Regions from separate parts of the Blautia sp. MSK18_10 genome, predicted to be linked through region 3. Evidence: predicted binding sites of a transcription regulator. Region 3 holds the regulator's gene; each other region holds the start of a gene.
What was found. Region 3 encodes HrcA, which represses chaperone genes, less so after heat shock. Its sites were predicted from a motif close to TGTTAGCACTCNNNNNNNNNGAGTGCTAACA; they were not measured.

Region 1 (6,040 bases), on a different contig from region 3:
GTTCTGGCAGGGCAGATCCTGGTGGGAGTACCGGCAGCGTGGGGATTTGCCAGATATCGTTTTCCGGGAAAAAATCTGCTGTTTATGATCTATGTGGCATTGATGATGATGCCCTTTCAGGTAATGATGCTCAGTAATTATTTGGTTCTGGATCAGATGAAACTTCTGGATCATCTGTGGGGGATTATTCTTCCGGCGGCCTTTTCCACGTTTCCGGTTTTTATCATGTATCGTTTCTTTGAGAGTATTCCGGAGGCACTGATGGAATCTGCGCGGCTGGACGGGGCGGGTGAGCTGCTTATTTTTATCAGAATCGGAATCCCTCTGGGTTCTGCGGGTATCATTTCGGCACTGGTTCTGGGATTTCTGGAATACTGGAATCTGATCGAACAGCCAATGGCATTTCTGAAGACCAAAAGTCTGTGGCCGCTGTCTCTGTACCTTCCACAGATCGATATCTCCCAGACAGGAAAGGCATTTGCGGTATCTGTTCTGGTTCTGATCCCGGCAGTGATCGTTTTTCTGGCAGGGCAGGATTATCTGGAACAAGGGATCATATCCACGGCAATCAAGGAATAGAGCGACAGAAACGAGAGGATTTATCTATGAAGAAAATAAAACTGATAAAAATTCTGGCAGGATTTTTTGCCCTGATGCTTTTGTTTACTTTTCTGTCCAGGGCGGCAGATTCGGTGAATGTAGCACAGGTAGAGACAAAAACAGCTCAGAATCAGGTGATCACGCATGAGGTGACCGGCACAGGTAAAGTGATGGGAACCAGAGAACGGGCAGTTTTTACCCAGGAGGGACAGAAGGTGGAGCAGGTTTATGTGCAGGAAGGACAGAATGTGAAAAAAGGGGATGCGCTGCTGAAGTTTTCTGTAAAATATCTAAAAAAAACCATAAAGGAAAAACAGGATGCCATAGATGTTCTGCAGGGGAAGATCAATGATCTGATCAGTGCAGAGTCTGTGAATCAGCAGAAGAGAAATAATGAGTTTTCAGATGCACAGGAAAATTATAACAGTGCGGTTTCCAGCGGAAATTACAGTGTGCAGGCGGCACAGAATGAGGCAGCCATAGCCAGACAGAAGCTTCAGGATTATTACGCACAGCGGGATGCGGCGCAGAATGACGTACAGGATAAGATACCGGATGAGGAGAAGTTCAGTGATTCCAGCGAGTTTGATGATCCGGGAAATACAGACGATTTCGGGAATACAGATGATCCGGAGAACTCCGATGATTCCGGAAATATGGATCGCACAGATGGCGAAGGGAATAAAAATACATCAGGAAACGGCGACAATTCGAATGCGCAGGACAATTCTCAGGAGCAGGTTTTGATTGATGATATCCGGGCGAAAGAGGAGGCGGTGAATGAAGCCATGCTCAGCCGCAGAAGAGAACTTCAGTCAGCAGAGCAGGCAATCCGGGATACGCAGATCGGTGATGCTTCGGATTCCACGCTGGAGAATACGCAGGCGGAACTTGAGACTGCGCAGAAAGATCTGGAAACGTTGCAGAAAGTGCTGGCACGAAAGGGAAAAGTGAAAGCACCCTGTGATGGTGTGATAAAGAGTCTGAGTGCAGTGACAGGAAGCCAGACAGGAGCGGAAGCTGCGGTTGTCCTTTATGAATCCAAAGGAACCTTTCGGTTTCAGGCAGAGGTCAGCAAAGATGATCTGAAATACATAAAGAGTGGCGGAGAGGTAATTTTAAAAGGTGCGGATGAAAAAGAGATTACAGGAGCGAAAGTGGAGTCTGTGAAAGAGGACAGCAGTAATGAAAATCAGTACATTCTTTCTGTACAGGTACCGGAGGGAACTCTTTCCATAGGTGATACTGCGGAATTTACAATCTCTCAGGATGCAGGTCCTTTTAATGCCTGTGTTCCGCTGAGCGCATTGTATGAGGAAAATGGCAGATACTATGTTTATGTGACAGATACACAGAACACCGTCCTGGGTGAGGTACTGGTAGCGCGAAAAACGTATGTGAATGTGAAAGATAAAAATTCTTCCACTGCTGCGCTGGAGAACGGGGATTTATCAAGTGACCAGAAAATCGTGACTTCCAGTGACAGAGAGATCAGCAGCGGCAGCCGGATCAGGCTGCTGGAGGAATGAGTGTCAGAAGTCAGAGTGCCTTTTTAAGGAAAGCCGGTACTCTGACTGTGTGGCTGATTATTTTCTGTATTTATTTTCTGGGAGTCTATAATTATGTGCAGATCAGAAATGATACAGCAGTATCAGTGTTTCTGTCCGCAGCTTATCCTGACAGGAAAGGAGCAGAAAATATCCTGAAGCAGGAAAGAAAAAGTGAGAAGCCTTATGATGTATGTTTTTATGCAGATGCAGGGTTGAGGGAGATTTCTGCGAAAGAAGGAAACCGGCAGGCACAGGCGATGACTGTGTATCTTAAGGGAAATCCCGCAGGGTATGACTGGCAGGCAGCAGCTCTGACAGAAGGTGATCCGGATGGTTGCGTGATTGATGGTACAACTGCCTGGGAGCTCTTTGGCAATAAGGTTCCGGGTGGTCAGATTCTGTTTCAGGGACGTACTTATACTGTCAGGAAAGTTGCGGACTGGGGGCAGAAAATTCTGGTTTTCGGGGCGGCTTCTGCGGATGATACCGAGACGGAACTTTTTTATAATCGTTTGTTTATCAGAAGGAGAAATGGAGAAACCGAAGAAAGTACAGTGAACGGATTTCTGATGAAATACGGACTTCAGGGAACTGTGGTATCCTCGACTTTACCGAAAAATGCAGGACTGGCGGCATTACTGCTGCTTCCGGCGGTTCTTTCTGGCAGTCTGTGGACGGAAATAAGCAGAGAAAAAAAGAACTATACAGTGAAAGATGCAGAGTACTGGTTCTGCAACCTGCTGTACAGTGTAATGGCAGGGACGGTGGTCTGGCTTCTTTTTACACATCTGACCTGGCCGGAGGGATGGATTCCGTCAAGGTGGTCTGACTTTGGGTTCTGGAAAGAAAAGGTGGATCAGGCTGTGGCAGAATTTAAGCTGTATCTGATGCTTCCGAAGACGGTATCCCAGACGGAAGGTATGATTCTTGGCGGGAAAACGGTTTGTGCAGGAGGGGGTTCCTGTTTTCTGTATTTGTTGTGGAAAGTATATGAAAAGGGATATGACAGAATCTCTGACAGAGGAAGGCGAGGGAAGGATTTTCCAGTGGAGCAGAATTAAATCCCTCTGGCAAAGTTCTAAGCAGTTATTAGGCTGTCAAGGTTCGTTAATAGTTGCTATTCCAACTGTATATTCAGCTTACCGATATTTGAAAATGTCTCATAGAATTCATTCTTATAAGGGCAGCTGCTACACAGCTTGAATGTGATATATCTTGCTGAATGAACTACTTTTGCAGCAATCTTCAGCAGTTTTAAGCGGACGGTATCAATGCGTTGTTTTCGCATATTTGCTGATAACACCAATCTTCTAAGGCTAAGGTGTTTACAATACTCCTAAAGGGCTCCTTTGGGTTATTTTTTAAGATTCGACACCTTAATTTTACCACAAATGGATGCTCTTTTTTCATTCATCTGATAGGTGAAAAGCAATATTCAGTTAAAATATAGAAACTATGTGGTTTTCAGCCACTTTCACGACTGTGCCGTGAATAATCTAGGTTAAATATTTTGTCCAAAAAGAAAGAAAATGCGGCGGTGACAGTTTATACACTGCAACGGACAAAATTATCTCAAACAGATGTAGATAACTTTAATGCACAGTATCCTAAACTGGATGTGAAGTACACAAAAGTATTTCATGATCGTTTTTTAATTCTTGATAAAATGAAAGCATATCATGTGGGTGCGTCTTTGAAGGATGCAGGTAAAAAATGTTTTGGAATTAATCTGATTGAAGATGCAGGTATTGTAAGAGATATTTTACAGAGATTGGAATTGGAAACAGAAGAATAGAAAAATAAGTTATGCAGAGAAAGGCGTGAGTCATAGAAAGGTGGCTTGCGTCTTTTTCTGTCTGGAAAGGAAGTGGGGCGTGCAGATTGCGGAAATGATTTTTCAGACACGCTCTAGAACACTACGGGTATGTGGAGCGAAATATAATCAGAAATGAATCCGGATACTGCACCAAGATATAAAAAGTATATTCCATATTGGGCATAATTTAAGTTTCGTTAAGTTTCACTCAGTTCTGTTTTTACAGAGCGCCATTTTTTCTTGGTTCATATTTCTCGCATCCGTCACAGGTCTGTGGCTGGGTGATTTTCCATTCAAAATATTTATCTTTGGTAATCTCATCGGATTTCAGTTCATCCATCCGAACTACCCATTCTTTCAGAAAATCATTCAGAAATTTCCGAGGGTCACAAATTCTTTACAAAATATTAGCACTCACCTATTGACAGTGCTAACAACATGTGTTATATTACATGCAGAACAAAGAAAACAACATATTTCTCCTGTGGGAGAGATATTTCTCATATAAGAGGAGGGTTAGCCTATGAATATCAGTAAATTTACACAGAAATCCGTACAGGCTGTCCAGGATCTGGAGAAGGTTGCTTATCAGTTTGGCAACCAGGAAATTGAAGAGGAGCATCTTTTATATGCTCTGCTGGAACAGGAAGACAGCCTGATCCTTAAACTGATCGAGAAGATGGAGATAGATAAAGATTATTTCAGAAATTCTCTGAATCAGGCACTGGATGCTAAGGTTAAGGTATCTGGCGGTGAGCTTCGTTTCGGACAGTATTTGAACAAGGCTCTGGTCAGTGCAGAGGATGAAGCCAAGGCAATGGGTGATGAATATGTCTCTGTAGAGCATTTATTCCTTGCTTTGTTGAGATATCCAAGTCCAAGCATGAAGAAACTGTTTCAGGAATTTGGCATTACTAAGGAGCGTTTCCTGCAGGCACTTTCTACAGTACGAGGCAATCAGCGTGTAGTCAGTGACAATCCGGAAGCTACTTATGATACTTTGAACAAATATGGTGAGGATTTAGTTGAAAAGGCACGTAACCAGAAGCTGGATCCTGTGATCGGACGTGATGAAGAAATCCGTAATATTATCAGAATCCTTTCCCGTAAGACCAAGAACAATCCTGTGCTTATCGGTGAGCCTGGTGTAGGTAAAACAGCAGCAATCGAGGGTCTTGCACAACGAATCGTGGCAGAGGATGTGCCGGAAGGTCTGAAGGATAAGAAGATTTTTGCCCTGGACATGGGTGCTCTGGTAGCAGGTGCCAAATACAGAGGTGAGTTTGAGGAACGTCTGAAAGCAGTCCTTGAAGAAGTAAAGAAGAGTGAAGGAAACATCATTCTTTTCATTGATGAGTTACATCTGATCGTTGGTGCAGGTAAGACTGACGGAGCCATGGATGCAAGCAATATGCTGAAGCCTATGCTTGCAAGAGGTGAGCTTCACTGTATCGGTGCCACAACTCTGGATGAGTACCGTCAGTATATTGAGAAAGATGCAGCTCTGGAACGTCGTTTCCAGCCTGTTATGGTAGATGAACCTACAGTGGAGGATACCATTTCCATCCTTCGTGGTCTGAAGGAGAGATATGAGGTCTTCCATGGTGTTAAGATTACAGACAGTGCACTGGTTGCAGCAGCTACACTTTCACATAGATATATCACAGACCGTTTTCTTCCTGATAAGGCCATTGACCTGGTGGATGAGGCCTGTGCCCTGATCAAGACAGAGCTGGACTCCATGCCTTCAGAGCTGGATGAACAGCGCCGTAAGATCATGCAGCTGGAGATTGAGGAATCTGCACTGAAGAAAGAGACAGATAACCTGAGTAAGGAACGTCTGGAAGCACTTCAGAAGGAGCTGGCAGAGCTTCGTGATACCTTTAATACACAGAAAGCACAGTGGGATAATGAGAAGCATTCTGTAGAGAAATTACAGAAGCTTCGTGAGCAGATTGAGGATGTGAATAAGCAGATCCAGAAAGCAAAACAGAACTATGATCTGGAGAAGGCCGCACAGTTACAGTACGGCGAACTTCCGAAATTACAGCAGCAGCTGGAAATCGAAGAAAAG
Region 2 (6,040 bases), on a different contig from region 3:
TCTGTGATGGGAATGAAAAGGGCAGACAGACACAGAAGCATCACAGAACTGTAATTATTCAGTACCTTCAGAGTGGCTGCTGAATAATTACAAATCTTATTATAAATGAAAAGGAGGACTACAGATGGAGAGAAAGAGATTTCTTGCAGTTGTAATGACTGTGATGATGGTTATTTCAATGATTCCATCCATGGTTTTTGCGGCAGCTCCGTCAGGAGAATTGGGCGGTAAGCTTAAGATTAAGGGACTTGCAGCTGTAGGCGTAGTGTTGAGTGCAGATTATGCAAAGGTTACACCGGAAGAGGTTACGGATGAAGATTTTACTTTTTCCTGGTCAAGACAGACCGGGGAGAAGGAGTTAACACAGGTAGGTACTGAGAAGACCTATACGATCACTCAGGATGATCTGGGATGCAGACTGGTGCTTGATCTGACCCCTGTAGATGGAAGCGGACTGACAGGTACTCTTACTGCAAAGACGTTAGAGGTAGCTGCAACTGAAGAAGAGGCGAAAGCAGTGGAACAGGAAGCAGAGGATGCACAGCAGACAGAAACGGCAGATGGAACAGAGAATGCACAGCTGGAAGAAACGGCAGATGGAACAGAGGATGCACAGCTGGAAGAAACAGCAGATAATGCAGAAGGCAGTCAGGATTCTGAAAATCAGGATGTAGATAGAACAGAAGATGTACAGCAGAATGCAGGGAATGAACAGGAAGATGAATCTCAGAACACAAAAGGTCAGCCGGAGGAAACAACAGAAGGTACTGATGATTCCCAGATGAAAATTTATACAGAAGATCAGCTGCAGGTGGATGAGAACGGAAATGTGCAGACAGATGGATCAGAGAAAGATGGACAGGCAGCAGGTGAAGATGATAAAGATAAAAAGACTTACGAAGCGACTGTCACTGTAGAGGACAGCGAAGATCAGATCTGTGATTTTGGAACAGTAAAGAGTGATCTTGAGGATGTGGAAGCACAGTATGTGCAGATTACGAACACCGGAAATGAGAGCTTGAATTTTCAGGAGATCAGTCCGGAACATTTTATGGCTCAGGATATTATAGAACCGCTGAGTGCAGGTGAATCTGTAAGCGTATGGATACAGCCGAGGGAAGGGCTGGAACCGGGTGAATATGATGATATGATCACATACCGGACGGAAGAAGGTATTGAGGTTTCTTTTGAAGCGAAGATTGCAGTTGAAGGTGAGGATGATTCATCAGATGACGAAGACCTGAAGCCTTCGGATGAGCCTTCTGCAGAACCGACAGAGACGCCGGATGACAGCGAGGCTCCATCGGCAGGTGACAATGCAGATGCATCTCTTGAGGCACAGTCTCTTGAGGTAAATACAGGAAGTCTTAATTTCAGCGATATCGAAGAAAATTATACACAGGCCAATGAGACACTGTCTGTAACCGTAATAAATACAGGGGACGGAATTATCACTTTAAAGATACCGAAATCAGATTATTTTGAGGTGATGAACGAAGATGGAAGTGAAGCTGTATCAGGAATACAGATTGCAAAAGGTGATTCTCTTATGTTCATGGTACAGCCAAAAACCGGTCTGACGAAGGGGGATTACAGTGATACCCTGATATTTGAAAGTGAAGAGGATTCGGAAGTAGCAGCGCAGGTAACTGCGGAAGTGTCTGTAAAAGAGGCAGAACAGGAACAGATCACAGCAGTTCAGGCAGATCCGGAATCTTTCAGTTATGATGATCTGAAGGAAGGTTATGATACTCCTGAAGCGACGACCATTACACTTACCAATACAGGAAATACAACTGTTTCGCTGATGCAGCCATATGCAGAGTATTTTGATATTGGGGAACTTTCGGCATCAGTGCTGGAGCCGGGAGATTCTGCTGCATTTACAGCAGTACCGGTGACCGGTCTGAAAGTCGGCAATTATCTGGACAGTATTCAGATAGCCCAGACCAGTTCGGAAGGACAGGAGGATGTATTGACAACGATCAAAGCTTCTGCGACTGTTTCGGAAGTGAAAAAGATTTATAAATTATCCGTAACACCGGAAGAACTGAATTTTGGAAAAGCAAAAGAAGGATATAGTGAGGCACCGGAAGCGCAGAAAGTTACAGTGACGAATGAGGGGAATACAAATGTAACTTTAAATGCACCGTCAGGTAAAAACTTTAAAATCGGGAAACTTTCAGCCACAGAGCTTGCACCGGGGGAGAGCTGTACATTTAAAATCCGCCCGAAGGCGGGTTTAAAGGCCGGCTCCTATACAGAGTCAGTTGTGATTGATAATGAACAGCAGATCAGTGCAGAAGTGAAAGTTCAGTTTACGGTTAAAGCTGCCCGCAAGGCGAAAATTGCAGATCCGGCAGATAATAAGATTACAGGAATCAGTTCAGATGGATATACAACACAGTCAAAGATTACATTTACAGCAGTCGGAGCGGGTATGGACAATGAAAGTCCGGGAAAGGGAGATGTCCGCTATGTACCGTATAACTGGAAAGTGATCAATACAAATAGCTGGAGCAGTGCACCTTATACTGCTGCATTTGGAATTACAAAGGCCGGAACCTACACATTGACAGTTACATTTGACCGTCAGAAGTATAATGGAAGTGAATGGGAGAATACAGGGGAGCAGGATACTAAACAGGTGAATTTCAGTATTACACAGGCGCAGACTGTAACCGCAACTCCGACTCCGCAGCCGAATGGAGCAACTGCGAAATCAGCGGTAAAGACAGGAGATACGACTAATATTACACCGTTTGTGATTATTCTGGCGATTGCAGCGGGATGTATTGTGGGAGTTGTGGTATACAAAAGACGAAAGAAATAAGAGTTATCTGAAGAAAAAAATACAGGGGAATATGTAAAATATAAAATTATTAGCACTCATTTTTGGTGAGTGCTAATTTTTTCTTGACTTTTGGAATAAATGGTATTACTATATCTTTCAGAGAAGCAACTTACAGGAGTCAAAAGCTATTTCAAAGGATAAACAGGAGAGGATAGTTTTGGCTCCGGAGGCAGAGCAGATAAGAATGCAGTATATTGACAGATAAAGTTGCGGCAAATGATTAAAAACAAAAAGGAGTGTGGACAGCATGGCTGTAAAACATGGAAATTTATCAATTAACAGTGAAAATATTTTCCCAATCATCAAGAAATGGTTATATTCCGATCATGATATTTTTGTAAGAGAGCTGGTCTCCAACGGATGCGATGCGATCACTAAACTGAAAAAACTGGAAGTAATGGGAGAATATACTTTTCCGGAAGGATATAAACCGGAGATTCAGGTAATTGTTAATCCTGATGAGAAAACTTTGAAATTCATCGATAATGGTATTGGCATGACTGCTGATGAAGTAGAGAAATACATTACCCAGATTGCTTTTTCAGGTGCAACTCAGTTTCTTGAGAAATATAAAGACAAAACTACAGATGATCAGATGATCGGTCATTTTGGACTTGGATTTTATTCTGCATTTATGGTGGCGGATGAAGTGCATATTGATACACTTTCCTATACAGAAGGTGCACAGCCTGTACACTGGTCCTGCGATGGCGGAACAGAATATGATATCCAGGAAGGCAACAAGAATACGATTGGTACAGAAATCACCCTGTTCCTGAATGAAGACTGCCTGGAATTTGCAAATGAATACCGTATGCGTGAGATTCTTGAGAAATACTGTTCCTTCATGCCGGTTCATATTTACCTTTCCAAAGCAAATGCACCTCAGGAATATGAGACAATTGATGAATCTGAGTTAAGAGACGATGATGTAGTTGTTGAACATATTCATGAGGAAGCAAAGACAGAAGAAAAAGAAAATGATAAAGGTGAAAAGGAAGTTGTTGAAATTTCTCCTGCAAAGGATAAAGTAAAGATCAATAAACGTCCGGTTTCCATCAGTGATATTAATCCTCTCTGGATGAAGCATCCGAATGAATGTACAGATGATGAATACAAGGAATTTTACCGCAAAGTATTTATGGATTATAAGGAACCGTTATTCTGGATACATCTGAATATGGATTATCCGTTTAATTTAAAAGGTCTCCTGTACTTCCCGAAGATCAATACAGAGTATGATTCCATTGAAGGAACGATCAAACTTTATAACAATCAGGTATTTATCGCAGATAATATCAAGGAAGTAATTCCTGAATTCCTGCTTCTTCTGAAAGGTGTGATCGATTGTCCGGATCTTCCATTGAACGTGTCACGAAGTGCATTGCAGAATGACGGATTTGTACAGAAGATTTCTGAATACATTTCCAAAAAAGTGGCAGATAAGCTTACCGGAATGTGCAAGACTGACAGAGAATCTTATGAGAAATACTGGGATGATATCAGCCCGTTTATTAAATATGGCTGTATTAAAGATGCTAAATTTGCAGAGAAAATGGGAGATTATGTACTCTTTAAGAATCTTGATGGCAAATATCTCACATTAAAGGACTGCGTTGAAGAGAATAAAAAAGAAACAGAAGAAACTGAGGCTCAGACAGAAGAAAAGAAAGAAGATGCAGCAGAGTCTGAAAACAAAGACAATGCGGAAGCGAAAGAACCTGAGAAGACAGTAATTTTCTATGTAACTGATGAAGTTCAGCAGAGTCAGTATATCAATATGTTTAAGGAAGCAGGAAAAGATGCCGTTATCCTGAAGCATAATATTGACAGTGCATTTATTTCCAGTCTTGAGCAGAAACATCAGGAAGTACAGTTTAAGCGTATTGATGCGGATCTGACCGAAGAAATGAAGGGTGAGGGTACTGCCGATGAAGAAACTGTCAAAGCACTGACAGAACTTTTCCGCAAGAGCCTTAATAAAGATAAACTGGAAGTACATGTTGAGAATCTGAAAAATGAAAATGTATCAGCAATGATGACTCTTTCCGAAGAGAGCCGCCGTATGCAGGATATGATGAAGATGTATAATATGTATGGAATGGATCCGAATATGTTTGGCGGACAGGAAACACTGGTTCTGAATGCGAATCATCCATTGGTTAAATATCTGGCAGAGAATCAGGAATCTGACAAGGCTCCGCTTATCTGTGAACAGTTGTATGACCTTGCGATGATGAGCCATAAACAGCTTTCACCGGACGAAATGACCAGATTTGTTCAGAGAAGCAATGAAATTTTGCTGATGATTGCAAAATAAGATAGAAAGCAGGCAATTTGCCGGCAGATCAATGAGAGGACAGATACGCCTGTCAGAATAGCAGAATATCAAATAAGGAGCAGAGAATAATTTTTGCTCCTTATTTTTGTGGAAAACAATTACATTGGTATTGACAAATGTCTTATGAATTCCTATTATTAAGTTGCCGATATTTTAATGAATATGCCGAATCCGCAGAAGATATAACGGGTTACAGAGAATAGTGACTGCAATGGTGCTTCCGGGCAGCCAATATCGTGACTTTCATTTACTTATAGAGAAATGTGTGTAAATAAATGAGATATCCAAATCTGTAAAAACACAGATTATGGAAGTTACAGGAGGAACGATGTATGAGTGCAGTTTATGGAGTTATTAGAAAATTGGGTGCAACATCAAAGTATAAAGGATATTATTATGTTGTGGATGCAGTAGAAATGGCACAGAAAATTTATGAGCGACCGGTAAAAGTCACCAAAGATATTTATCCGGTCATTGCAAGAAAATATAAATCAACGCCGTCTAATGTAGAACACAACATAAGAACACTGGTAAACTTATGTTGGATGAATCATAAGGATACACTGGAAGAAATGGCAGGGTGTACAATGGCAGATAAACCGACGAACAGTGAGTTTATAGATATTCTGGTCTATTATCTGCGTTATTCGGATAAAGACTGATAACAGAATCTACTCATAATTTCTCACAGGGAATGTGATGACTGGAGAGAAAAACAGTCATGGAATCATCCCAGAGATGTTCCAGACGTTTATCCGGACTGAATGAAGTATAAGAAACACCTGTTGTACATAAAAGGGACTGGTTCTTGTACCGGATATTCAGATAAAAGCTTTGCACAGGAA
Region 3 (6,040 bases):
CATACAGGGAGATACTTCTCCCGAAAAGCTGCGATCTTCTCTGTTTTTGTCAAATATCTCTCCATTTCTCAGGAAACTTTTATTCCTGTCTGTTCATCTGATTTTTACCGTTACTCTTCAATATACACGACTATACAAAAAAAGAAAAGAGGGTAAACCTCTTTTCTTTAATTTTCTTTTATAATTAATCCTCAAAAGTCTCTTTTAATTTATCCATGAAACTCTTTTTCTTCTTTTCCGGTTTTTCAAAATCATCAGAATCTTTTGATTTCGGACGGTTACCACACGCCTCATCGAATTTGCGCAGTGCTTCTTTTGCTTCTTCGTTGAGGTTTGTAGGAACCTGCACAACAAAAGTCACATAATGATCGCCACGTACATTCTTGTTTCTCAGAGACGGTACACCTTTTCCCTTCAGACGGATCCTTGTGTCTGTCTGAGTTCCGGGTTTCACTTCATATTCAACCTCTCCATCCACTGTGTTGATACGTACAGTACCGCCCAGTGCTGCCTGCGCGTATGTAAGAGGCGCAGTAGAGAAGATATTCATATCCTGTCTCTGGAAGATCGGATGACGTGCAACATTTACTTCTACAAGCAGATCGCCTCTCGGACCTCCGTTTGTACCCGGTTCACCCTTCTCACGGATGCGGATGCTCTGACCATTGTCAATACCTGCAGGTACAGATACCTGAATCTTCTTTCTTGAAGATGTATATCCGGTTCCGCGGCAGGAAGTACATTTATCCTTGATGATCTTACCTGATCCATGACAATCCGGACAAGTCTGTACATTACGCACCATTCCAAACATGGACTGTTGTGTATAAACAACCTGACCTTCTCCATGACATTTCGGACAGGTTACCGGTGAAGTCCCCGGCTTCGCACCTGTTCCATGACAGGTGGTACACTCGTCTTTCAGTACGATCTCCAGTTCCTTCTCACAGCCAAAGACAGCTTCTTCAAAAGTAATATTTACGCGTGCGCGGAGATTAGCTCCCTTCATCGGACCATTATTGGCACGTCTGCTTCTGCTGCCGCCGCCAAATAAATCGCCGAAAATATCGCCGAAGATATCACCCATATCAGCACCGTTAAAATCAAAACCTCCGAAGCCGCCGCCGGCACCTCCGCCACCGTTTTCAAAAGCCGCATGGCCAAACTGGTCATACTGTTTTCTCTTCTCCGGATCGCTTAAGATGGTGTAAGCCTCTGTTGCCTCTTTAAATTTCGCCTCAGCCTCTTTATCTCCTGGATTTACATCCGGGTGATACTTCTTGGCCAGCTTACGATATGCTTTTTTAAGTGTTGCGTCATCGGCGCTTTTGTCCACGCCTAAGACTTCATAATAATCTCTCTTATCAGCCATGATTTTAATCCTATACCCGTTTTATTTATAACACAACTATTCAGTGAGAGAGACTCTCCCACTGAACAGTTATTATTGATATTTCCGTTGCAAATCTCTGCTTTTACAGAAATGTCACATTATACTTCTTTGTAATCAGCATCTACAACATCATCGTTGTTTCCTGCATCTGTGCTGCCTGCTGCACCGCCGCCCATATTCATGTCCGGTCCTGCCTGGCCGCCTGCCTGCTGTGTCTGCTCATACATTTTAGCGAAAAGCTTCTGAGCACTTTCCATCATCTTCTCCTGAGCAGCTTTAATATCTGCTACCTGAGAATCTGTCATCTCTTCTGCATTTGCAGTCTGAGACAGTAAATCTTTCAGTGCGTTCAGGTCTGCTTCTACAGCAGCTTTATCATTAGCATCGATCTTGTCTCCGGCTTCTTTCAGTGCATTCTCAACCTGGAATACCATGGAATCAGCATTGTTTCTTGTATCGATTGCTTCTTTACGTTTCTTATCCTGTGCTTCAAACTCAGCAGCTTCTTTTACTGCCTTGTCGATATCGGAATCAGACATGTTAGAACCAGCTGTGATTGTGATGTGCTGTTCTTTACCTGTTCCAAGATCCTTAGCAGATACATTTACGATACCGTTTGCATCGATATCAAATGTAACTTCAATCTGCGGAACACCACGACGTGCTGGCGGGATTCCGTCCAGACGGAACTGGCCAAGGGATTTGTTGTCTTTTGCAAACTGACGCTCACCCTGTACAACGTTGATATCTACTGCTGTCTGGTTGTCTGCTGCTGTTGAGAAAATCTGGCTCTTTCTTGTAGGAATTGTAGTATTTCTCTCAATCAGTCTTGTTGCAATACCACCCATTGTCTCGATGGACAGTGACAGTGGAGTAACATCCAGAAGAAGGATATCACCTGCGCCTGCATCACCTGCAAGTTTACCACCCTGGATAGAAGCACCAAGTGCTACACACTCATCCGGGTTCAGGTTCTTGCTTGGCTCTTTGCCTGTTAACTGTCTTACTTTATCCTGAACAGCCGGGATACGGGAAGATCCACCAACCAGAAGTACCTGGCCAAGTTCAGATGCTGTGATACCTGCATCTGAAAGTGCACGACGTACCGGTTCTGCTGTCATTTCTACTAAGTCATGTGTTAATTCATCGAATTTAGCTCTTGTAAGGTTCATATCGAAGTGTTTCGGGCCTTCTGCTGTAGCTGTGATGAATGGCAGATTGATGTTTGTAGTTGTTGCGGAAGAAAGCTCTTTCTTTGCTTTCTCTGCAGCTTCTTTTAATCTCTGAAGTGCCATCTTATCATTGCTTAAGTCTACGCCTTCTGCTTTCTTAAACTCTGCAAGCATGTAATCTGTAACTTTCTGGTCGAAGTCATCACCACCAAGACGGTTGTTACCTGCTGTGGAAAGTACTTCAATAACGCCGTCACCGATTTCGATCACAGATACATCGAATGTACCGCCACCTAAATCGTATACCATGATCTTCTGTTCTTTTTCATTGTCAAGACCATATGCAAGAGCTGCTGCTGTTGGCTCGTTGATGATACGTTTTACATCAAGGCCTGCGATTTTACCGGCATCTTTTGTTGCCTGACGCTGAGCATCATTGAAATATGCAGGAACTGTGATAACTGCTTCTGTAACTTTCTCACCAAGGTATCCTTCTGCATCTTTTTTCAGTTTCTGAAGAATCATAGCAGAAATTTCCTGTGGAGAATATTTCTTGTCGTCGATTGTTACACGATAGTCAGTACCCATCTCTCTTTTAATGGAAGAGATTGTTCTCTCTGCGTTTGTTACTGCCTGACGTTTTGCAGGTTCACCTACAAGACGTTCTCCTGTTTTTGTGAAAGCGACAACTGATGGTGTTGTTCTTGCGCCTTCTGTATTAGCGATAACTGTTGGCTGTCCGCCTTCCATTACGGCTACACAGCTGTTTGTTGTACCTAAGTCAATACCAATGATTTTTCCCATAATCTTGTTCCTCCTGTTTATTTTCAACTAGATTTGATATATTCTATATTTTCATGTAAATTAGTTGGCTACTTTTACCATACTGTGGCGGACTACGAAATCCTTGTAAGTGTAACCCTTCTGGAATTCTTCTACCACAATATTCTCACCAGCTTCTTCATCCTCCACATGCATTACTGCGTTATGGAAGTTCGGATCAAATTCCTTACCCACTGCTTCAATCGGTTTCACGCCCAGCTCATCTAATGTGGTGATCAGCTGTTTATAGATCATCTTCATGCCATCTGCAAAAGAATCTCCTTCAGGTGCCTGTGCAAGACCTCTCTCGAAGTTATCCACAACCGGAAGGATCTTCTCAACAATGTCCTTGGCTCCGATGATATACATGCTGGATTTCTCTTTCTCCGTTCTCTTACGGAAGTTATCGAATTCAGCCATGTTTCGTTTCAGCCTGTCTGTAAGTTCTTCGATCTGCTGTTCAAATTTATCTTTTTCTTTTTTCTTCTTGCCGAAGAAAGAAGTTTTTGATTTGCTGTCTTTCTTGTCATCCTGGGAAGCTTCCTCGTCTCCGTCCTCTACCGGGATTTCCTCTGTTTCCGCTTCGCCGTTCTCTACAACTTCAGGTTCATTCTCAACAGTTTCTTCTGTTACCGGAGTCTCTGTTGTCTCTTCTTCCTGAGCTGTGTTCTTTGTTTCTTCTGACACTCTCTATTACCGCCTTTCTAACTCTCTTTCTTAATCAGTTCGTCCAGCTGGACTTTCAAAGCCTTCAGGCTGTCAACTACGTTTGCATAATCCATACGCTTGGGACCGATGATACCGATAGTACCATGCATTCCTTTTCCAAGTTCGTAAGTGGCTGTGACTACACTGCAGTCTTTCATGGTCTGCACCGGCATCTCATCACCAATGTACACCTGAATTCCTGTGTTCTCTGTATCAGACATTCTCTCTTTCACCAGGTCTACCAGATCCTGCTTCTCTTCAAATGCTGAAATCAGCTCGCTCGCTTTGCTTGTGTCTGCAAGCTCCGGATACTTGAAAATGTTGGTTGCTCCTGAAGTATATATCTGCATATCGTCTTCGTCTACCTGGATGGTGTCTGCCACTGCATCAAGGACTGTGCCAACCACAGAGCCATGTACACCTGCCTGTTCTTTCAGGCGGGCAATCATTCCCAGGTTGATATCCTGAATGGGCACCCCATTTAAGTTGGTGTTAAGAAGAAGATTTAATTTCAGGATTGTCTGATCGTCCATCTCCTCATCCAGATTGATGATCTGGTTTCGGATGACATTGTTATCACTCACTACTACTGCCACAAGCTGAAGGGGTGTCACACGGGAAAGCTGGATGAATTTAATCTTGCTTCCGCTGTACTGTGGAACAGAGATCATTGTTGCATAGTTGGTATTGGAGGCCAGTACCTTTGCTACCTGCTTCAGCATTTTATCCAGTTTGTCAGTTTTCTCTATCATGAGATCCTTGATTTCCTGAACCTCTGATTCCTTTTCTTTCATCAGCTCGTCTACGTAGAGGCGATAACCTTTATCAGAAGGAATTCTTCCGGCTGAGGTGTGGGGCTGTACGATATATCCCATATCTGTCAGGTCTGACATCTCATTCCGGATGGTGGCAGAGCTTACATTTAAATCTGCAAACTTGGAAATGGTCCGGGAACCCACCGGTTCGCCTGTTTCCATGTAGGTTTTGATGATGGCTTTTAGTATTTTCTTTTTACGATCATCTAATTCCTGATCCATGAAGTTCCACTCCTTTACTGCCTTTGTTTTTGGTTTGTTAGCACTCATGTTTTAGGAGTGCTAACACCTTATGCTCATAAGATAGCACTCTTGATTTGGTTTGTCAATATTATTTTGTGAATTTTTTGTTATTTCATAACAATATTATTTATTTGATTTGATGAAAAGAATGCTGTGAGAAATTGACTATAACATCATTTTTTATCTCATATTACTTGTAACCTGTTCTGGAATTGACCATAAAAATATTTTTCCTGTTTCAGGTCATTCTTTTCCTGCCCTGGCCTTGACTGTAATTTTTCTTTTCCTATTTCAGGTCATTCTTTTCTTCTCATAGGCTTGACTGCAATTGTTATTTTCTTGTTTCAGGTCATTCTTTTCTTCTTACAGCCTTGACCGTAATTATCATTTTCTTGTTTCAGGTCATTCTTTTCCTCTCACAGATTTGACTGTAATTGTTCTTTTTCTGTTTCAGGTCATTCTTTTCTTCTCGCAGGCTTGACCGCAATTATTATTTTACTGTTTTAGGTCATTCTTTTCTTCTCACAGGCTTGACCGCAATTATTATTTTCTTGTTTCAGGTCATTTGTTCTATTTATCAAGAGCGTCAAGGTTCTTTTTCAGGTCGATCATTTTGTCGCGGAGTTCTGCAGCTTGTTCGAAGTTGAGATCTGCGGCTGCGGCGCGCATTTGTTTTTCTACCTGGGCAATGAGTTTGGTGAGTTCTTTACGGGTCATGGACTCTGGGTCTTTCTGGAGTCGGACTTCGGTTTCGGCTACTGCTTTGGATACGGCGATGAGGTCGCGGACTGCTTTTTTGATAGTAGTCGGAGTGATTCCGTGTTCTTTGTTGTAGGCTTCCTGGATGGTTCGGCGGCGGTTGGTTTCGGTGATGGCTTTGTGCATGG
Region 4 (6,040 bases), on a different contig from region 3:
ACAACTTGGGACTTGCAAGAGATTTGAATATGGTGTATAGTTGTCTCGATTTACGACCAAAAAATCCCGACTACATTGTGAGAAAAACAGGCTTTTCCCCGGCACAGGTAAGCAACTGTCTTGTGGAACTGACACTGCGGGGGCTCATAAGAGAGAGCGGGAGACATTATTATGTAAAAGACAGTTGACGATTTATGATTATTGTGCTTCACGTTTCTGCGGCGCAGGGCGATTTTTATATGTAACAATATCGCTGTCAGGCAATGTGCCCGTTCAGGGACACTGTGAAGAATAACAGATTACGACTAGGAGAGGTAGCATGGCGAAATATCTGGTGATAGTAGAATCACCTGCAAAAGTGAAAACAATAAAGAAATTTCTCGGTGCGAATTACGATGTGGAAGCTTCTAACGGACATGTCCGTGATTTCCCGAAGAGTCAGTTCGGAATTGATGTTGAGCATGATTTTGAACCCAAATATATAACGATCAGAGGAAAGGGAGAACTGCTTGCAAAGCTTCGCAAGGCTGCAAAGAAAGCAGATAAGATTTATCTTGCAACTGACCCTGACCGCGAGGGAGAGGCAATTTCCTGGCATCTGATGCAGGCATTAAAAGAAGATCCGAAGAAGATGCACAGGATTACCTTTAACGAGATTACCAAGACAGCAGTAAAATCATCAATCAAACAGGCCAGAGACCTGGATATGGATCTGGTAGATGCACAGCAGGCAAGACGTATGCTTGACCGTATGGTAGGTTATACCATCAGCCCGCTTCTCTGGGCAAAAGTCAAGAGAGGCTTAAGTGCGGGGCGCGTACAGTCTGTTGCGCTTCGTATCATCTGTGACAGAGAAGATGAGATCAATGCGTTTATTCCGGAAGAATACTGGAGCCTGGAGGGAGATTTTCAGGTGAAGGGTGAGAAGAAACCGTTGCAGGCGAAGTTTTATGGAACAGATAAAAAGATGGATATCCACAGCAAAGAGGAAATGGATAAACTTCTGGCCTCTCTGAAAGATAAAGAATATGAGATCAATGAAGTAAAGAAAGGCGAGAGGATCAAGAATGCACCGCTTCCCTTTACTACAAGTACCTTACAGCAGGAAGCAGCCAAGACCTTAAACTTTTCCACACAGAAGACAATGCGTCTGGCACAGCAGCTGTATGAAGGAATTGATATCAAAGGAAATGGAACGGTAGGTGTGATCTCTTATCTGCGTACAGATTCCACCCGAATCTCAGAGGAAGCAGATGCTGCTGCAAGAGAATATATCACTGCTCAGTACGGAGAGGATTATGTTTCAAAGTCTGAGAAAGCTGTGAAAAAGGGACAGAAGATCCAGGATGCTCACGAAGCGATCCGTCCTACAGACATCAGCCGTACACCGGCTGTACTGAAGGAATCTCTTTCAAGAGATCAGTTCAGACTGTATCAGCTTATCTGGAGACGTTTTGCGGCCAGCAGAATGGCTCCTGCAAAATACGAAACAACATCTGTAAAGATTGGTGCAGACCAGTATATTTTTACAGTCTCTGCCTCCAAGATCATATTTGACGGATTTATGTCTGTATACACAGATGAAGAGGACCAGAAAAAAGGAAATGTTCTGAATCAGAGTCTTGAAAGAGGAATGAAGCTTAGTCTTAAGGAACTGAAACCAGAACAGCATTTCACGCAGCCGCCTGCACATTATACAGAGGCATCTCTGGTCAAGACTATGGAAGAACTGGGGATTGGACGTCCAAGTACCTATGCGCCGACGATCACAACGATCATCAGCCGCCGTTATGTTGCAAAAGAACAGAAGAACCTGTATGTTACAGAGTTGGGGGAAGTTGTCAATAATATTATGAAACAGGCTTTCCCGAGTATTGTAGATGTAAACTTCACTGCGACTATGGAAGGGCTTCTGGACTGTGTGGCAGCAGGAACTGTAAAGTGGAAGACAGTAGTAAGCAACTTCTATCCGGATCTGAAGAAGGATGTAGATGCTGCAGAGGAAGAACTTGAAAAGGTTGATATTCAGGATGAAGTGACAGATGTGATCTGCGAAAACTGTGGCAGACATATGGTGATTAAATATGGTCCTCATGGACGATTCCTTGCATGTCCGGGATTTCCGGAATGCAAAAATACCAAACCATATTTTGAGAAGATCGGGGTGGCATGTCCGAAATGTGGAAAAGAGATTGTGCTTAAGAAAACCAAAAAAGGACGTAAGTACTACGGATGTGAGGATAATCCGGATTGTGATTTCATGTCCTGGCAGAAACCATCAGCAAAGAAATGTCCGAAATGTGGAAGCTATATGGTGGAAAAGGGGAATAAGCTTGTCTGTAGCCAGGAGACATGTGGATATGTAGAGGCAAAGGACGAGAAAGAATAATAACGGATTGTAAATGTTATAAATGGGACTGTTGCAGCAGTTGAAAATGAATTTCATTAATGCAACAGTTCCGTTTTTTGTCTTACAGTCAGTGACTTTCTGACTTTTTGTCTTCAATCCTTTGAATTTTTGATGATGATATTTATTGAATAATATTATAAAAGGAATCTATTTTCAGAAAAGCAAAAATAAATAAAAAAATAGTAAAATTTGTCTTGTAATTTGACTTTAAAACGTGTAAAATCAAAGTATCAGTAATGTTAATAACCATGTGTGTCTGAATCTTCCTTGCGAGCAAAAGAAAGTGACTGCTCATTTATGAAATAATGACAGAAAGATTTCGGATATGTACAGGGTGAAAGGAGGACAATATGAGTGTTCAGCTGCTGGATAGAACAAGAAAAATTAATAAACTTCTGCATAACAGCAGTTCCAGCAAAGTGGTATTTAATGACATCTGTCAGGTTCTGATGGAGACACTGAGTTCCAACATTCTGGTTCTCAGTAAAAAAGGAAAGGTTCTGGGTGTCAGTTTATGCCCGGGAGTAGAGGAGATCACTGAACTGATCGAGGACAAGGTTGGCGGATATGTAGATTCCCTGTTAAACGAGAGATTTCTGGGTGTCCTGTCAACAAAAGAGAATGTAAATCTTCAGACACTGGGATTTGAACATGTATCAAGCAGTTATCAGGGAATCATTAATCCGATAGATATTGCAGGGGAACGACTGGGTACTGTATTTATGTATCGTTATGAGAAACCATATGACATTGAAGATATTATTGTCAGTGAATATGGAACAACCGTTGTAGGGCTTGAGATGATGAGAGCGGTTCATGAAGAGAATGCTGAGGAGGACAGAAAGCAGCAGGTAGTGAAATCTGCGTTTAATACTTTATCTTTCTCCGAACTGGAGGCGATCATCCATATTTTTGATGAACTTGACGGAGATGAGGGAATCCTGGTTGCAAGTAAGATCGCAGACCGCGTGGGAATCACCAGATCTGTTATCGTAAACGCTTTGAGGAAGTTTGAAAGTGCCGGTGTGATCGAATCCAGATCTTCCGGTATGAAAGGAACCTACATTAAAGTGCTGAATGAAGTCATCTTTGATGAACTGGAAGAGATTAAAGCTCAGAGAAATAAGAAATCCTGATATAGAAGCTTCCATAAATAATGAATGCAAGAAGGCTGTCTGCTGTATGGTGGACGGTCTTTTTATTATGTTACAGGAATTATAGCAAGCCTCTTAATTAATGTATTTGAAGACAATTCAACTGAGTGCGAAAGACAAGGAAGATATGACAAAATTATTTGCAAATTAAGAAAACAAAAGAAAAAAAGAGAATATATAAGTAAAAAAGAGAATATAGATTATTTTATAATGATAAAAGCACTTGCGAAATCGACTCATTTTCAATAATATAAGGACAGTGATTAGCACTCGAAGTAAATGAGTGCTAGCAAAAATCGGCAGAATTAGACAGAGTGCCGAAACAGTTGCCGGATATTTTGCGATAACGGAAAGAGTACGGTAACAGGAAAGTTTTAGTTGGAGAATAAAGGAGGATATAGATCATGACATTAGTACCTTTAGGTGACAGAGTTGTATTAAAACAGGTTGAAGCAGAAGAAACAACAAAATCCGGAATCGTTCTTCCGGGACAGGCACAGGAGAAACCACAGCAGGCAGAAGTTGTAGCTGTAGGACCTGGCGGAGTTGTTGACGGCAAAGAAGTAAAAATGGAAGTAGCTGTAGGTGATAAAGTTATCTACTCCAAATATTCAGGAACAGAAGTAAAGATGGATGGCACAGAATACATTATCGTAAAACAGAATGATATTCTTGCAATTGTTAAATAAGCAATATCAAAATAGAAAACATAAATGAAGATACTTATAAGATAATATTTACAGGATGTAACATGAAATACCGGCTAAGTATCAGAAAGAATTCATAGAGATCAAAATTTGAATCAGGAGGTCATATTATCATGGCAAAAGAAATTAAATTCGGCGCAGAAGCCAGAGCAGCTCTTGAAGCTGGTGTAAATAAATTAGCTGATACAGTAAGAGTAACATTAGGACCGAAAGGAAGAAACGTAGTTCTTGACAAACCATACGGTGCTCCGCTTATCACAAACGACGGTGTTACAATCGCAAAAGAAATCGAACTGGAAGACGGATTTGAAAACATGGGCGCACAGCTGATCAAAGAAGTTGCTTCCAAAACAAACGATGTAGCAGGTGATGGTACAACAACAGCTACTGTTCTTGCACAGGCTATGGTTCACGAAGGAATGAGAAACCTGGCAGCAGGCGCTAACCCGATCATCCTCAGAAAAGGAATGAAGAAAGCTACAGATGTAGCTGTAGAAGCAATCAAGAACATGAGCCAGACAATCAGCGGCAAGAAACAGATCGCAAACGTTGCATCTATTTCCGCAAGCGATGAGACTGTTGGACAGTTAGTAGCAGATGCTATGGAAAAAGTTTCCAAAGACGGCGTTATCACAGTAGAAGAATCCAAGACAATGCACACAGAACTTGACCTTGTAGAAGGTATGCAGTTCGATCGTGGATATGTATCCGCATATATGTCAACAGATATGGAAAAAATGGAAGCAAATCTGGAAGATCCATATATCCTGATCACAGACAAGAAGATCAGCAACATCCAGGAAATCCTTCCATTACTGGAGCAGATCGTAAAAGTTGGTGCGAAACTTCTTATCATTGCTGAAGATGTAGAGGGTGAAGCTCTTACAACTCTGATCGTAAACAAATTAAGAGGAACTTTCCAGGTAGTAGCTGTCAAAGCTCCGGGATATGGTGACAGAAGAAAAGAAATGCTTCAGGATATCGCAATCCTTACAGGCGGCCAGGTAATCTCCGAAGAAGTTGGTCTGGAACTGAAAGACGCAACTATGGAGCAGTTAGGACGTGCAAAATCTGTTAAAGTTGCAAAAGAGAACACAGTTATCGTTGACGGCATGGGTGACAAAGATGCAATCGCAAACCGTGTTGCTCAGATTCGTGGACAGATTGAAGAAACAAAATCTGAATTTGATAAAGAAAAATTACAGGAAAGACTTGCAAAACTGGCTGGCGGTGTAGCTGTTATCCGTGTTGGTGCTTCCACTGAGACAGAAATGAAAGAAGCTAAGCTTCGTCTGGAAGATGCTCTTGCAGCTACAAGAGCAGCAGTAGAAGAAGGTATCATCGCAGGTGGTGGATCTGCTTACATCCACGCATCCAAAGAAGTTGCAAAACTTGCAGCAACTCTGGAAGGTGACGAGAAGACAGGTGCAAATATCATCCTGAAAGCTCTGGAAGCTCCTCTGTTCCGCATTTCTGCAAATGCAGGACTTGAAGGTTCCGTAATCATCAACAAAGTAAGAGAATCCGAACCGGGAATCGGCTTCGATGCTCTGAACGAAAGATATGTAGATATGGTAAGCGAAGGTATCCTTGACCCTGCAAAGGTTACAAGAAGTGCTCTTCAGAATGCTACAAGTGTTGCATCTACATTACTTACAACAGAATCTGCTGTTGCAATTATCAAAGAAGACACACCTGCACCGGCTGCTAATCCTGGAATGGGAATGATGTAATTTTTAATAAACGATAAAATTATACCGCAGTATGCT

Region 1: clpB (ATP-dependent chaperone ClpB) is a predicted target of HrcA. The motif match lies at 4,372-4,402, and genes of this name have one in related genera.
Region 2: htpG (molecular chaperone HtpG) is a predicted target of HrcA. The motif match lies at 2,881-2,911, and genes of this name have one in related genera.
Region 4: groES (co-chaperone GroES) is a predicted target of HrcA. The motif match lies at 3,826-3,856, and genes of this name have one in related genera.

The regions. Positions count from the first base shown of each region.
Region 1 is NZ_JAJCGT010000029.1:32,340-38,379, reverse strand. It holds gene LI074_RS11935 (carbohydrate ABC transporter permease) at 1-579, shown strand, start outside; gene LI074_RS11930 (HlyD family efflux transporter periplasmic adaptor subunit) at 606-2,129, shown strand; gene LI074_RS11925 (hypothetical protein) at 2,126-3,211, shown strand; partial or broken gene LI074_RS11920 (transposase) at 3,268-3,462, opposite strand; gene LI074_RS11915 (hypothetical protein) at 3,661-3,945, shown strand; gene LI074_RS18190 (DUF6783 domain-containing protein) at 3,971-4,102, shown strand; gene clpB (ATP-dependent chaperone ClpB) at 4,490-6,040, shown strand, end outside.
Region 2 is NZ_JAJCGT010000017.1:37,118-43,157, forward strand. It holds gene LI074_RS08765 (COG1470 family protein) at 125-2,833, shown strand; gene htpG (molecular chaperone HtpG) at 3,102-5,174, shown strand; gene LI074_RS08775 (sporulation initiation factor Spo0A C-terminal domain-containing protein) at 5,528-5,857, shown strand; gene LI074_RS08780 (DUF5721 family protein) at 5,871-6,040, opposite strand, start outside.
Region 3 is NZ_JAJCGT010000003.1:15,370-21,409, reverse strand. It holds gene LI074_RS02225 (phosphatase PAP2 family protein) at 1-53, opposite strand, end outside; gene dnaJ (molecular chaperone DnaJ) at 185-1,372, opposite strand; gene dnaK (molecular chaperone DnaK) at 1,492-3,369, opposite strand; gene grpE (nucleotide exchange factor GrpE) at 3,430-4,074, opposite strand; gene hrcA (heat-inducible transcriptional repressor HrcA) at 4,092-5,132, opposite strand; gene uvrB (excinuclease ABC subunit UvrB) at 5,724-6,040, opposite strand, start outside.
Region 4 is NZ_JAJCGT010000026.1:9,543-15,582, reverse strand. It holds gene dprA (DNA-processing protein DprA) at 1-188, shown strand, start outside; gene topA (type I DNA topoisomerase) at 320-2,389, shown strand; gene codY (GTP-sensing pleiotropic transcriptional regulator CodY) at 2,761-3,546, shown strand; gene groES (co-chaperone GroES) at 3,969-4,253, shown strand; gene groL (chaperonin GroEL) at 4,385-6,004, shown strand.